One region of the Marinobacter gudaonensis genome, then DNA from elsewhere that is predicted to be linked to it. Evidence: predicted binding sites of a transcription regulator. Region 1 holds the regulator's gene; each other region holds the start of a gene.
The links. Region 1 encodes LexA, which represses DNA repair genes until DNA is damaged. Its sites were predicted from a motif close to CTGTNTNNNNANACAG; they were not measured.
Positions count from the first base shown of each region.

Region 2: recN (DNA repair protein RecN) is a predicted target of LexA. The motif match lies at 2,469-2,484, and genes of this name have one in related genera.
Region 3: recA (recombinase RecA) is a predicted target of LexA. The motif match lies at 2,037-2,052, and genes of this name have one in related genera.

Region 1 covers NZ_FOYV01000001.1:951,605-955,799, reverse strand. Annotated here, with positions in the region: gene BM344_RS04360 (SIMPL domain-containing protein) at 1-31, opposite strand, end outside; gene BM344_RS04355 (gamma-glutamyl-gamma-aminobutyrate hydrolase family protein) at 60-794, opposite strand; gene BM344_RS04350 (amidoligase family protein) at 787-1,788, opposite strand; gene lexA (transcriptional repressor LexA) at 2,010-2,618, shown strand; gene BM344_RS04340 (cell division inhibitor SulA) at 2,662-3,162, shown strand; gene BM344_RS04335 (hypothetical protein) at 3,166-3,429, opposite strand; gene BM344_RS04330 (DUF6586 family protein) at 3,481-3,984, opposite strand.
Region 2 covers NZ_FOYV01000001.1:1,693,871-1,698,065, forward strand. Annotated here, with positions in the region: gene dnaK (molecular chaperone DnaK) at 1-1,595, opposite strand, end outside; gene grpE (nucleotide exchange factor GrpE) at 1,686-2,285, opposite strand; gene recN (DNA repair protein RecN) at 2,542-4,195, shown strand, end outside.
Region 3 covers NZ_FOYV01000003.1:88,029-92,223, reverse strand. Annotated here, with positions in the region: gene BM344_RS15245 (flavodoxin family protein) at 1-426, opposite strand, end outside; gene recA (recombinase RecA) at 892-1,938, opposite strand; gene pncC (nicotinamide-nucleotide amidase) at 2,104-2,604, opposite strand; gene mutS (DNA mismatch repair protein MutS) at 2,687-4,195, shown strand, end outside.

The DNA.
Region 1 (4,195 bases):
CAAGGCGCCGTTTGAGTTTCTGTACGTCCATTGTGTGCCTCCTATAGGCGCGAATGTTGTCAGGCCTCGCCGGTATCAGGATCCAGCCGGGCCAGTTTAAGTTTGCGGGCGGCCGCCACGAACTGGGCAAAGATGCGCCGATGCCCGCCGTGGTACAGCAGGTATTCGGGGTGCCACTGCACACCCATAAGCCACTGGCCCCGGGTGTTTTCGAATGCCTGGACGAACAGATCGTTGTCCAGTGCTGTCACCCGGAGGTCCCGGCCAAGCCGCTTGATGGCCTGGCTGTGAATCCGATTGGCACCGATAACCGGCGAATCCATGGCCTGCTCCAGACGGCTGGCGGTCACCACCCGAACGGTTTGCAGCGGCAAAAGCAGAGGCCGGTGGCGGGTGTTTACTCGCAGCGGTGTTACGTTCTGGCACAGCGATCCGCCTCGAAACACATTGATGAACTGGGCCCCGCGGCAGATGCCCAGCACTGGAATACCAATGGCCTCTGCGCCCTCCAGGAGCGCCTGGTCGGTGGCATCCCGCTTTCTGTCATAGCGGGCGCTCACCTGCGGTTGCTGCCCAAAGCGTTCCGGATGCACATGGGTGCCGCCAGAGAGGACCAGGCCGTCCAGCAGGGTAACATCGACACGGGCACCGGGCCGTATGTAGTAAGTCCGCGCTCCCTGCAGACGAAGCCCCAGGCCGATAAGCCGGTGAGCCAGGCTTTTCCGAGTGGGACCGCTGATGCCAATGGTCAGGCCGGGAACGTCCGGCTCTTCTGCCAACCGTAGCTCAGACATAGCCCTTCTTGCTCAGCCAGTCCTCGATGGTTTCCCGCCAGCTGTGTGTCAGGTTGTGGAGACTCAGTTTCCTGCGCTCCCGGAACAGGGCCCGCAGCTCAGCGAGGTCGTCGGCACGGTTGGCCAGTTGCTCAAGCACCACCCAGTCGTTCCACACGGTAGAAAAGTGCCACTCGGGGTTGTTGATGTCGCAGTCGGGCAGGCGGTAATGGAGTGTGGGCCGGCTCTTGATGCGTGGATCCTGCACGTGCCGTTTGAGGCGATCGCTGTCCAGGTGCGCAAACAGGGGCAGCAGATCAAGGGCGCGGTTCCGGGTTGGATTGTATTCCAGGTAGTCGTCCATCAGCTGCGCCAGGTCAGGATGGTAGTCGTCTTCCATCAGCAGCTCGGTGTAGCGGGTATGCCATGGCTCGATGTAGGTGGTGACCTTGCGACTGACATCCAGCTGGTGTCGGTGTTTCAACCACTCGTAGAGCCCGGCAAATGCCTGAAAGTACCGAACGAGGGTAGCCGGCTGCAGGTCCGGCAGCTCTGGGTTCAACTGTAAGCCGAAGGCGAAGTAGATGGCTTCCCGGCTACCCAGAGCGCCGGCGTCCCTCAGGCTGTCCATCAGGGACTCGATCACACCCAGATTGGAAAACGGGATCGGAGGGCTGATGATCTCAAGTGGCACAATCCGTTCGGCGGCGGCATCGATCACATCCATCGCCTGCCCACCAAACTCGCGTATGGACTCGGGCAGACGCTCATCGGTCAGGTCCAGTTCCTTGATGGGATCAGAGTCCAGCTCGACGGTAAATTCGCCAAGCCCGGTTTCAATATTCGTCACGTAGCGTGATCTGAGTTCGGGAATGCCCTTCAGGAGCTCTGCCGACAGCGCTACCAGATCGTCATAGCCAATACCCGACAGCTCAATTTCAACGCCAACCCTTCGATCCTCTCCCTCTCGGGTTTTCAGAATATCCGGCATCCTGCAGGCTCTGGACTGTGTCATGGTACTCCCTGGTGTGAGTTCGTACCGCTTCACCATAACATAGACCTGAGCGCACGATCGTTAAGCGCGGAGAAGAAATTGGCGGGATGCGCTTTACACTGGATAAAACACTGTATATAGTCTGATTACTGTATAAAAAAACAGGGCCGATAAAAGGCTATTAACGACATTGCAACTGCGGTCAAGACAGATATCAGGCCCTTAGCCAGCGGAGTAGGTCAATGAAGCTCACAGCAAGACAGTCACAGGTACTGGACATTATCCGTCGTTACGTTGATGAGACCGGCTACCCGCCTACCCGCGCCGAAATTGCTTCGGAACTTGGCTTCCGGTCGGCCAACGCGGCAGAGGAGCATCTGAGAGCGCTGGCCCGCAAGGGCGCGATCGAGATGGTGCCCGGGGCAAGTCGCGGTATCCGCCTGCCGGAAGCGGAAGAGGATCTGGGGTTGCCGGTGATCGGTCAGGTCGCCGCTGGTAGCCCGATCCTGGCCCAGGAACACATAGAAGATCACTGCACGCTACAGCCCGAGTTTTTCTCGCCATCCGCCGACTACCTGCTCAGGGTTCGCGGCATGAGCATGAAGAATATCGGGATTCTGGACGGAGATTTGTTGGCGGTGCACAGCACCCAGGATGTCCACAACGGCCAGATCGTGGTCGCCCGGGTTGGTGACGAAGTCACTGTGAAGCGCTTTCGACGCGAGGGCTCCAAGGTCTACCTGATTGCCGAGAACGAGGAATTTGCGCCGATTGAAGTAGACCTGGCCGAACAGGAACTGTTTATCGAAGGGCTCGGCGTGGGTGTTATCCGTCGCTCTGATCTGCACTGAGCGGCTCAGACAACGGCAGAACCATTTGAATAACGGGTGAATTATGGAACAACTCAGCTTCAACCAGAATCTCGCATACCAGCCGAATGCCCTGTCCGGTTCCATATCGGCGAATGCCACTCGCGAGCGACGCACGGTTATTCGTGCCCGGCGGAACCCGGAGTCGGAGGAAGTTACAGGTTCTCAGGCCACTGGTAACGTTACCGAGATCATTCTGCCGCAGGGCCAGGTGGAAAATTTCCAGTTGCTGCTGCCCATGCTTACCCAGCTGAACCAGGAGAAGCGCTGGCTGGCCTGGATCGATCCGCCCCAGGCTCTGGTCAGCAAATGGCAGAAAATGCACGGAATCGTAGCCGGCGAGCTGCTGGTACTCCGATCAACGCCGGAATACCCGGCCCAGGAGCTGGCAGAGAGAGCCCTGAGCGCGGGCACCTGTCACGCTGTCGTAATGTGGACGGGGAAGCTTGGCAGGGCTGCGCTCGAGTCGCTCCAGCAGGCATCGGCCAAGGGAAACAGCCACGGCGTTGTGCTCCGGCAGCGTTGAGCCTCAGTGGAGGGTGTAGGAGGGCTGGGCCTCTTCAACCGCATCCAGCTCATCATCCTCCCAGTCAATATCGTGGGTGACGTTGCCAACCGCCTCGATGCCAGCGGCAATCATGGCCTTGGCAACCGACATGTCCCGATCTTCCATCATTTCGCGGGCTTCCGCAGAGAAAGAGATCTTCACCAGCGGCGCACTATCATCGTCAATGCGGCGCAGCGCGTAATCGCCATTGCTGAGTTGAACAATTTCAAAAAACGACGGTGACATTCATTAAGCCTTTACGTTGTTGAATTCGTGGTGTCCGGGGCAGGTCTGGCTCTACCACTCGCTATGCTGCTCTTCCAGCTCGTTGGTGAACTGCTTGATAGCGGCAAGGGTTTTGAGCATTGCCGAAACTGAGCGATCAGGGCCGGTCTCGGTCGAGATGGCAATGATGTTTTCAGCACTGACCGTTTTCCGTGTGGCCGGCGGCCGGTCCTGCGACATCTCCAGCTGATCCAGGTGGTTCCACCAGCTTCCGGTTGTCTGCTCAAGTTCCCGCAATCGGATGACCTCGCTGGACTCCTTCCCGATCAGTGCGCCCAGTGCTTCGAGCGTATCTGGTTGTCCTGATTTGTCCTGATACAACCTCGCAATCATCACCAACAAAAGCCGGCGGCCCCTTAGCAAAAGCTCAATGGCCCCTTGCAGAGCCGCTTCGCGCTGCAGGGCCTGCTCCGTGCCGGCATCGGCGCCAGCCTCACCTGCGCGCTCAATCTGCCGCAGTAAGGTGCCGGCCAGAAACAGTTTCTGGGAAACGAGTGAATGCCATTGAGAGGCCATGGGATACCTGCGCTATCAGACGCGGATGAACTCCGAAAAAGTTGACTACAGAGCTTACCATTTCTGTCAGCAGATTTCGCCCTTGCCCTCAATTCTGCTTGTACGGTGCCGGGAAAGAAGAGTCCGCCAGATGTGTGTTTCACAATAAAATACAAACGACCACTTGAAACGGTCGTTTGAATTTGGCAAAAAGGGCCACCAGTGTGCGTCG
Region 2 (4,195 bases), 740 kb from region 1:
AGCTCCTCGAACTTGCGGTCTTCCTCGGCGTTCGCCTCGGCATCGCGCACCATCTTCTCGATCTCGTCATCGTTCAGGCCGGAAGAAGCCTTGATCACGATGGACTGCTCCTTGCCGGTCGCCTTGTCCTTGGCGGACACGTTCAGGATACCGTTGGCGTCAATGTCGAAGGTAACTTCGATCTGCGGTACACCGCGCGGCGCCGGCGGAATGTCGGCGAGGTCGAAACGACCCAGGGACTTGTTCTGGTTCGCCTGTTTGCGCTCACCCTGAACCACGTGGATGGTCACGGCGGTCTGGTTGTCATCCGCTGTGGAGAAGGTCTGCGACTTCTTGGTCGGAATCGTGGTGTTCTTCTCGATCAGCGGTGTTGCCACGCCGCCCATGGTTTCGATACCCAGGGTCAGCGGGGTTACGTCCAGCAGCAGAACGTCCTTCACGTCGCCAGACAGAACCGCGGCCTGAATCGCAGCACCCATAGCCACGGCTTCATCCGGGTTCACGTCCTTGCGGGCTTCTTTGCCGAAGAACTCTTTCACTTTTTCCTGAACCAGCGGCATGCGGGTCTGACCACCGACCAGGATCACCTCGTCGATTTCAGAGGCCTTCATGCCGGCATCCTGTAGAGCCACTTTGCAGGGCTCGAGGCTGCGCTGGACCAGGTCTTCTACCAGGGATTCCAGCTTGGCACGGGTCAGCTTCACGTTCATGTGCTTCGGACCGGACGCGTCTGCGGTGATGTACGGCAGGTTCACGTCGGTCTGCTGGCTGCTGGACAGCTCGATCTTGGCCTTCTCGCCGGCTTCCTTCAGACGCTGCATCGCCAGGGAGTCGCCGCGCAGGTCGATGCCGCTGTCCTTCTTGAACTGGTCCGCCAGGTACTCGATGATCTTCAGGTCGAAGTCTTCACCACCGAGGAAGGTGTCACCGTTGGTGGCCAGAACCTCAAACTGGTGCTCGCCGTCTACATCGGCAATTTCGATGATGGACAGGTCGAAGGTACCACCGCCCAGGTCGTATACGGCCACGGTGCGGTCACCGCTCTTCTTATCCAGGCCATAGGCCAGGGCAGCGGCAGTCGGCTCGTTGATGATCCGCTTCACTTCCAGACCGGCAATCTTGCCGGCATCCTTGGTGGCCTGGCGCTGGCTGTCGTTGAAGTAGGCCGGCACCGTAATCACCGCTTCGGTCACTTTCTCGCCCAGGTAATCCTCGGCGGTTTTCTTCATTTTCTTCAGCACTTCGGCAGACACCTGCGGCGGCGCCATCTTCTGGCCTTTCACCTCAACCCAGGCATCGCCGTTGTCGGCCTTGGTGATCTTGTAGGGCACCATCTTGATGTCCTTCTGGACCACGTCGTCTTCAAACCGACGGCCAATCAGACGCTTGATGGCGTACAGGGTGTTGTTCGGGTTGGTCACCGCCTGGCGCTTGGCAGACTGGCCAACCAGGGTTTCGCCATCGTCGGTGTACGCGATGATGGACGGGGTGGTGCGATCACCCTCGGCGTTCTCGATTACCTTTACCTTGTCGCCATCCATGATGGCCACACAGGAGTTGGTCGTTCCCAGGTCGATACCGATGATCTTGCTCATTGAATCACTCCAATTCTTCTGAATGCTTTCATGGAGGCGCCGCCTCCGCTGTCGCTATTTACTGGCTATATTGGCGCTTTAATCGGCTTTTCAAGCCTGCTCATCAATTTTTGGCGCATCTTCCGCCTTCGCAACCACCACCATGGCCGGCCGCACCACACGGCCGTTGAGCAGATACCCTTTCTGCACCACGGCTACCACACTGTTGGGCTCGGCATCGGGCGCCGGCACCATAGACATGGCCTCGTGCTGCTGCGGATCGAACGGCTCGCCGACCGGGTTGATCTGCTCAACATTGAATTTCTTCAGGCTGGACATGAACAGGTTCAGGGTCATCTCCACGCCCTCACGGATGGAAGCCACCACTTCGCCGGCGTTTTCGTGGCCTTCGGTGCTCTCCACCGCTTTTTCCAGGCTGTCTGCCACCGGCAACAATTCCTTAACGAACTTCTCCAGGGCAAACTTGTGGGCCTTCTCGACATCGATTTCCGCCCGTCGACGCACGTTCTGCATCTCGGCCTGAGCCCGCAGCATCTGCTCCTGGTATTCCTGAACCTGAGCCGCCAGGGCATCCGCTTCGGAGGTTTCGCCCTCGGAAGCCTCCTTCTCAGAGGCCTGCGCCTCATCTTTCGCGGCCTCAAGGGCTTCGCTCAGCTCTTCATGTTCGTTGCGATTCTCGTCAGTGCTCATGACTACTCCTGCTTGCTCTCAAGCGGTTCGCACTAGGGCGACCGGCCAATCGTGTGTTCGGCCATTACAGGCCTGAAAAACGTCGTTGCGAACGGATATGGGGCCCTGCTCTCAGGTTTCAACCATCTGTTGCCTGCATTCCTGAAGAAAATACCCGGAAGGGATTTGCATACAGACAAAACCCTGTATATATTCACAGCAACTGTATACATCCACAGTATTTTGCCGGACTCAGAAAAACGCGGAGGTTATCTGCATGCTGACCCAACTAACGGTTTCCAATTACGCCATCGCCGAGCGGGTAGAACTTCAGTTTGGCAAGGGCATGACCGCACTGACCGGTGAAACCGGCGCCGGCAAATCAATCGTGCTGGATGCCCTGGGCCTGGCCATGGGCGGGCGTGCCGACGCAGGGGCGGTGCGCCACGGTGCCAAGCGTGCGGACATCACCGCCACCTTCGATGTATCCGCCATACCGGAAGCCGGCGACTGGCTGGCACAGCACGAACTGGACGACGAAGACGACTGTATCCTGCGCCGCGTGATCAGCAAGGACGGTCGCTCCAGGGCCTACATCAATGGCCAGCCCTGCCCCCTGAACCACCTGAAGGAACTCGGCGGCCTGCTGATGGATATCCACAGCCAGCATCAGCACCAGTCTCTTCTGCGCAAGGATACCCATCGCAAACTGCTGGACGAATTTGCCGGAGTTGAAGGCCTGGCGGCGGACACCCGGGAGGCCTGGAAGCGCTGGCACCATATCCGTCAACGACTGAACGAACGGCAACAGAATGCGGACGAAGCCGAGGCCCGCCTGCAACTTCTGCGCTATCAGGTGGAGGAGCTGGACCGGCTGGCCCTGGAAGACGGCGAGCAGGAGCAACTGGAACAAGAGCAGGCCCAGCTCAGCCAGGCCGACACGGTTCTGCACAGCAGCCACCAGGCGGCCCTGCTGTGCACCGAAGATGAGAACAACGCAGCCGACCTGGTGCGCCAGGCACTGCATCATCTGGAGCAATTGCCGGTGGAAGTGCCGGCCCTGGCCGATACCATCCAGATGCTGAACGAGGCGCAGATTCAGATCACCGAAGCCGGTGACAACCTGCGCCACTTTGTAGAGGATTACGAGGCCGACCCTGCTCGCCTGGCGGAAGTTGAAGAACGCCTGAGCGCCATCTACCAGATGGCACGCAAGCACCGCATAACCCCCGAAGAACTGCCGGAACTGCATCAACGCCTGAGCGCTGAACTGGCGGAACTGGATGGCGGAGAAGGCAGCCTGGAGCAGCTGGAAGCGGAGCTGGACGAGCACCGTACGCGATTTGATGAGCTGGCTGGGCAGCTGTCCGAGGCTCGCGCCGGGGCTGCAGCCGAGCTGGACCAGCGCGTGGCCGCCGAGCTGGCGCAACTGAGCATGCCCAACATGCAGTTCATCACTCATCTGAACCGCAGCAACGGCAACGAGCCCGCACCTCATGGTCTCGAAGACATCGAATTTCTGGTCAGCGCGAATCCGGGACATCCGGCCCGTCCGCTGGCCAAGGTCGCCTCCGGCGGCGAACTGTCACGGATCAGCCTGGCCATTCAGGTGGTGGTTGCCCAGACATCCACCACCCCCACACTGGTGTTCGATGAGGTGGATGTGGGTATCGGTGGCGGCACGGCGGAAGTGGTAGGTCGTTTGCTGCGAACCCTCGGAGGCAACGGTCAGGTACTGTGCGTGACTCATCTCCCGCAAGTGGCGGCCCAGTGCCATCAGCACCTGTTTGTGAGCAAGTTCACCGAGCGGGATGCCACCTTCTCCAAAATCGAAATCCTCGACGACCAGGGCAGGATCGGTGAAGTGGCAAGAATGCTGGGCGGCGTGGACATGACCGAACACACCATCGCCCACGCCCGGGAAATGTTTT
Region 3 (4,195 bases), on a different contig from region 1:
CTCCCGGCACTGCTCTTCAAATTCATCACGGTAGTCACCGCGACAGATCAGTGGCTCCTGAATTCGCTTCCAGCGCAGCCCGGTGGTGATGCTCTCGATGGCCCTGCGGGTACCGGTGCCGTCATGACCAGCGCGTATGTAACAGGCAAACGGCAAGCCCTCGGTCTTTTCCAGGCAGGGATAATAGCTCCGATCGAAAAAGTCCTTGAGCGCTCCGCTCATGTAGCCAAGGTTCTCGGTGGTACCCAGAATAATGGCATCGCACGCCATCACATCCTCCGGCCCAGCCTCCAGTGGTGCCAGAACCCGCACCTCAACGTTTTCAATGTCTTCGTGGCGAGCGCCGTCCACCACCGCCTGCCTGAGTTTCAGGGTGTTCGGGGAAGGTACATGGGCAACCACCAGCAGCTTTTTTTGCGCTTCCATAACAAGTCTCCGGTTTCGGAATTGCCGTTAACCGGCCACCACCGGGCCAAAGAGCACAGATGATCAAATTTCGAGCAGTACAGACCTGCAATCCTGGCTATCTGTACCGGAATGAAACCAAGGATCTGACTCGATACCCGGGCAAGCCATGAGCCTAGTATGGACAAACAGCAACAGGGAGGACGAACTCATGCGCCAAATCCACTTCAGATCATTCCGGAAATTTGTCCGTCGACTGCAACATCGACACTGGATCAGGAATCAGCTTGCACAAGCCGGAGGTGCAGACTATCTCAGGCGATTGGAAGAAGACATCGGCGCCGAGCCAGGGCATTTCCGAAAGGCGCTTGAAGCGCCTCTGTTCTCGGTGAACAGAGGCAACAGCGACAGCCGACGCGGGGCCAGCGATGGGCAGTCTGGGTGGAATCTCACCCTGCCAGCGCACCGCCTGCCCACCGGGAGATGTTAGAGCAGCTCGCCGTTGGCTTCCGCCGGCGCCTCTTCCGCCTCTTTTTTGGCGGTCGGCTTGGGCATCAGCTTGTCACGAACCTTGGCTTCGATCTCGTTGGCGATGTCGAGGTTCTCTTCAAGGAACTTGCAGGCGTTTGCCTTGCCCTGGCCGATCTTGTCACCGTTGTAGGCGTACCAGGCGCCGGACTTGTCCACAAAACCTTCCTTGACGCCCATATCGAGCACCTCGGCCATGTGGTAGATGCCCTTGCCGTACATGATCTGGAATTCCGCCTGCTTGAACGGCGGTGATACCTTGTTCTTGACCACCTTGACCCGGGTCTCGTTGCCGACCACTTCGTCGCCTTCCTTCACCGAGCCAATGCGGCGGATATCGAGGCGCACGGAGGAATAGAACTTCAGGGCGTTACCGCCGGTGGTGGTTTCCGGGCTGCCGAACATCACGCCGATCTTCATCCGGATCTGGTTGATGAAGATCATCAGGCAGTTGGCGTGCTTGACGTTACCAGTCAGTTTCCGCAGGGCCTGGGACATCAGCCGCGCCTGCAGGCCTACGTGGCTGTCGCCCATTTCGCCCTCGATTTCCGCTTTCGGGGTCAGGGCCGCCACCGAGTCCACGATGATGACATCGACGGCGTTTGAGCGTACCAGCATGTCGGCAATTTCCAGTGCCTGCTCACCGGTATCCGGCTGGGACACCAGCAGCTCATCCACGTTCACGCCCAGTTTCTCGGCGTAGACCGGGTCAAGCGCGTGCTCGGCATCCACGAAGGCACAGGTTTTGCCCGCCTTCTGGGCCTCGGCGATGACCTGCAGGGTCAATGTGGTTTTACCGGAGCTTTCCGGGCCGTAGATCTCACAGATCCGGCCGTAGGGAAGCCCGCCAATACCCAGGGCCACATCCAGGCCAAGAGAACCGGTGGACACCGCAGGAATGGCTTCACGGGGCTGATCGCCCATTTTCATGACCGCGCCCTTGCCAAACTGGCGCTCGATCTGCCCAAGTGCTGCGCTCAATGCTTTCTTGCGGTTGTCTTCCATCAGTGCAAACCCTCTTTCGCCTGGGCTGTCAGCTCACTTCAGAGCCTGACAGCGGAATCGTGAACCGGGACGCCGTACAGCAAAAACCTGGGCAATCCCTGTATATTTGAACAGTATTAAAACATAACCGGAAAAGGAGACCAACCCCTGCAACGGTGAAAACGCTCAGACTTCATCCAGAAAGCCAGTAACCCCCTGAAGCGCAAAGAGAACCGCCTGTCGGCGCACCTGATCCCGGTCGCCCTCGAAATGCCTGACCACCGCCACCGTGCTGGCGGGACTGCTGCCCCAGGCAAACCAGACCGTGCCCACCGGCTTTTCCGCACTGCCGCCGCCCGGGCCAGCCACACCACTGATGGCCACCGCCACGCTGGCGCCGGTGGCGGCCAGGGCGCCGGCCACCATCTCGCGCACCACGGGCTCGCTGACCGCGCCGTGCTCATCCAGGGATTTGCCGGTGACGCCCAGCAGTGCCTGCTTGGCGTCATTGCTGTAAGTCACCAGACCACCGAGCACGTAGGCCGAGGACCCGGCCCGATCGGTCAGCACCTTGGCCACCCAGCCACCGGTGCAGCTCTCGGCGGTGGCCACCGTGCGGCCGGTCTCAAGCAGCCGGTCGCCCAGGCGGTTGCCCGCGCCTTCCAATTCCTGATCGCTGGCCCGCATAATGACCTCCTTCGTTTCATCGCGGCGGTTATTTTCTTACAATTCACGGCTTCATCCAAAGCCAGGCGAACCGGACCCGTTCATGTCAGCAGCTCAGACCGATCTTTCCAAGCACACGCCAATGATGCAGCAGTACCTGAAGATCAAGGGTCAGCACCCCAACGAACTGGTGTTCTACCGCATGGGCGACTTCTATGAGCTGTTCTACGAAGACGCCAAGAAAGCGGCCGAACTCATGGACATAACGCTCACCGCCCGGGGGCAGTCCGGCGGCAACCCCATTCCCATGGCAGGCATCCCCTACCATTCGTCTGAGGGTTACATTGCCCGGCTGGTTCGGGCAGGTCAATCCATCGCCATCTGCGAGCAGATCGGCGACCCGGCCACCAGCAAGGGGCCGGTCGAGCGCCAGGTGGTGCGTATCGTCACCCCCGGTACCCTGAGCGACGACGCTTACCTGGAAGACCGCCGCGACAACCTGCTGGTGGCCATCTTCAACAACCGGGAACAGTTCGGTTTTGCCTCCCTGGACATCTCCAGCGGCCGTTTTGCGGTATCTGAACTGGAAAACCTGGAGGCCCTGCAGGGTGAGCTTCAGCGGCTGCGGCCGGCGGAAATCCTGATCAGCGAGGATTTCCCCTTCGAGGAGATCCTGGAGGGCTTCACCGGCATCCGGCGCCAGGGCCCCTGGCTGTTCGAATCCGACACCGCGCGACGGGTGATTACCCAGCAGCTCCAGGTGCGCGACCTCACCGGTTTCGGCTGTGAAGACCTGCATCTGGCCGTCTGTGCCGCCGGCTGCCTGCTGCAATACGCCCGGGAAACCCAGCGCACCGCCCTGCCCCACATTCGCAAGCTGACCCGCGAGCGCCGCGACGAGGCCGTAATTCTTGACGCCGCCAGCCGCCGCAACCTCGAGATCGACACCAATCTGATGGGCGGCCACCAGTACACCCTGGCCTGGGTGATGGACCGAACCGCCACCGCCATGGGTGGCCGGGAACTGAGGCGCTGGCTGAACCGGCCGTTACGGGATGTGGAGATTGTGCGCCAGCGCCAGCAGGCGGTTTCCGCCCTGCTGGACGGGTTCCACTACGAGCCGGTGCACGATTTGCTGAAAGCCGTGGGCGACATTGAACGGGTATTGGCGCGGGTGGCACTGCGCTCTGCCCGGCCGCGCGACCTGGCCCGCCTGCGCGACGCCTTCCAGACCCTGCCCGAGCTGCAGGAAGCCTTGAAGCCGGTCAACTCCCACCACGTGGTCAAACTGGCCACCACCATCGGAGAATACCCGGAACTGGCCGACCTGCTGGAACGGGCGATCATCGATAATCCGCCGGTGGTGATTCGCGAGGGTGGCGTGATCCGCGAGGGCTTCGATGAGGAGCTGGACGAGCTGCGCAACATCAGTGAGAACGCCGGCCAGTATTTGCTGGATGTGGAGACCCGTGAGCGCGAGCGCACCGGCATCAGCACCCTGAAAGTGGGCTATAACCGGGTGCACGGCTACTACATTGAAATTACCCGGGCCCAGTCGGCCCAGGCGCCGGCCGACTACATCCGCCGCCAGACCCTGAAAAACGCCGAGCGC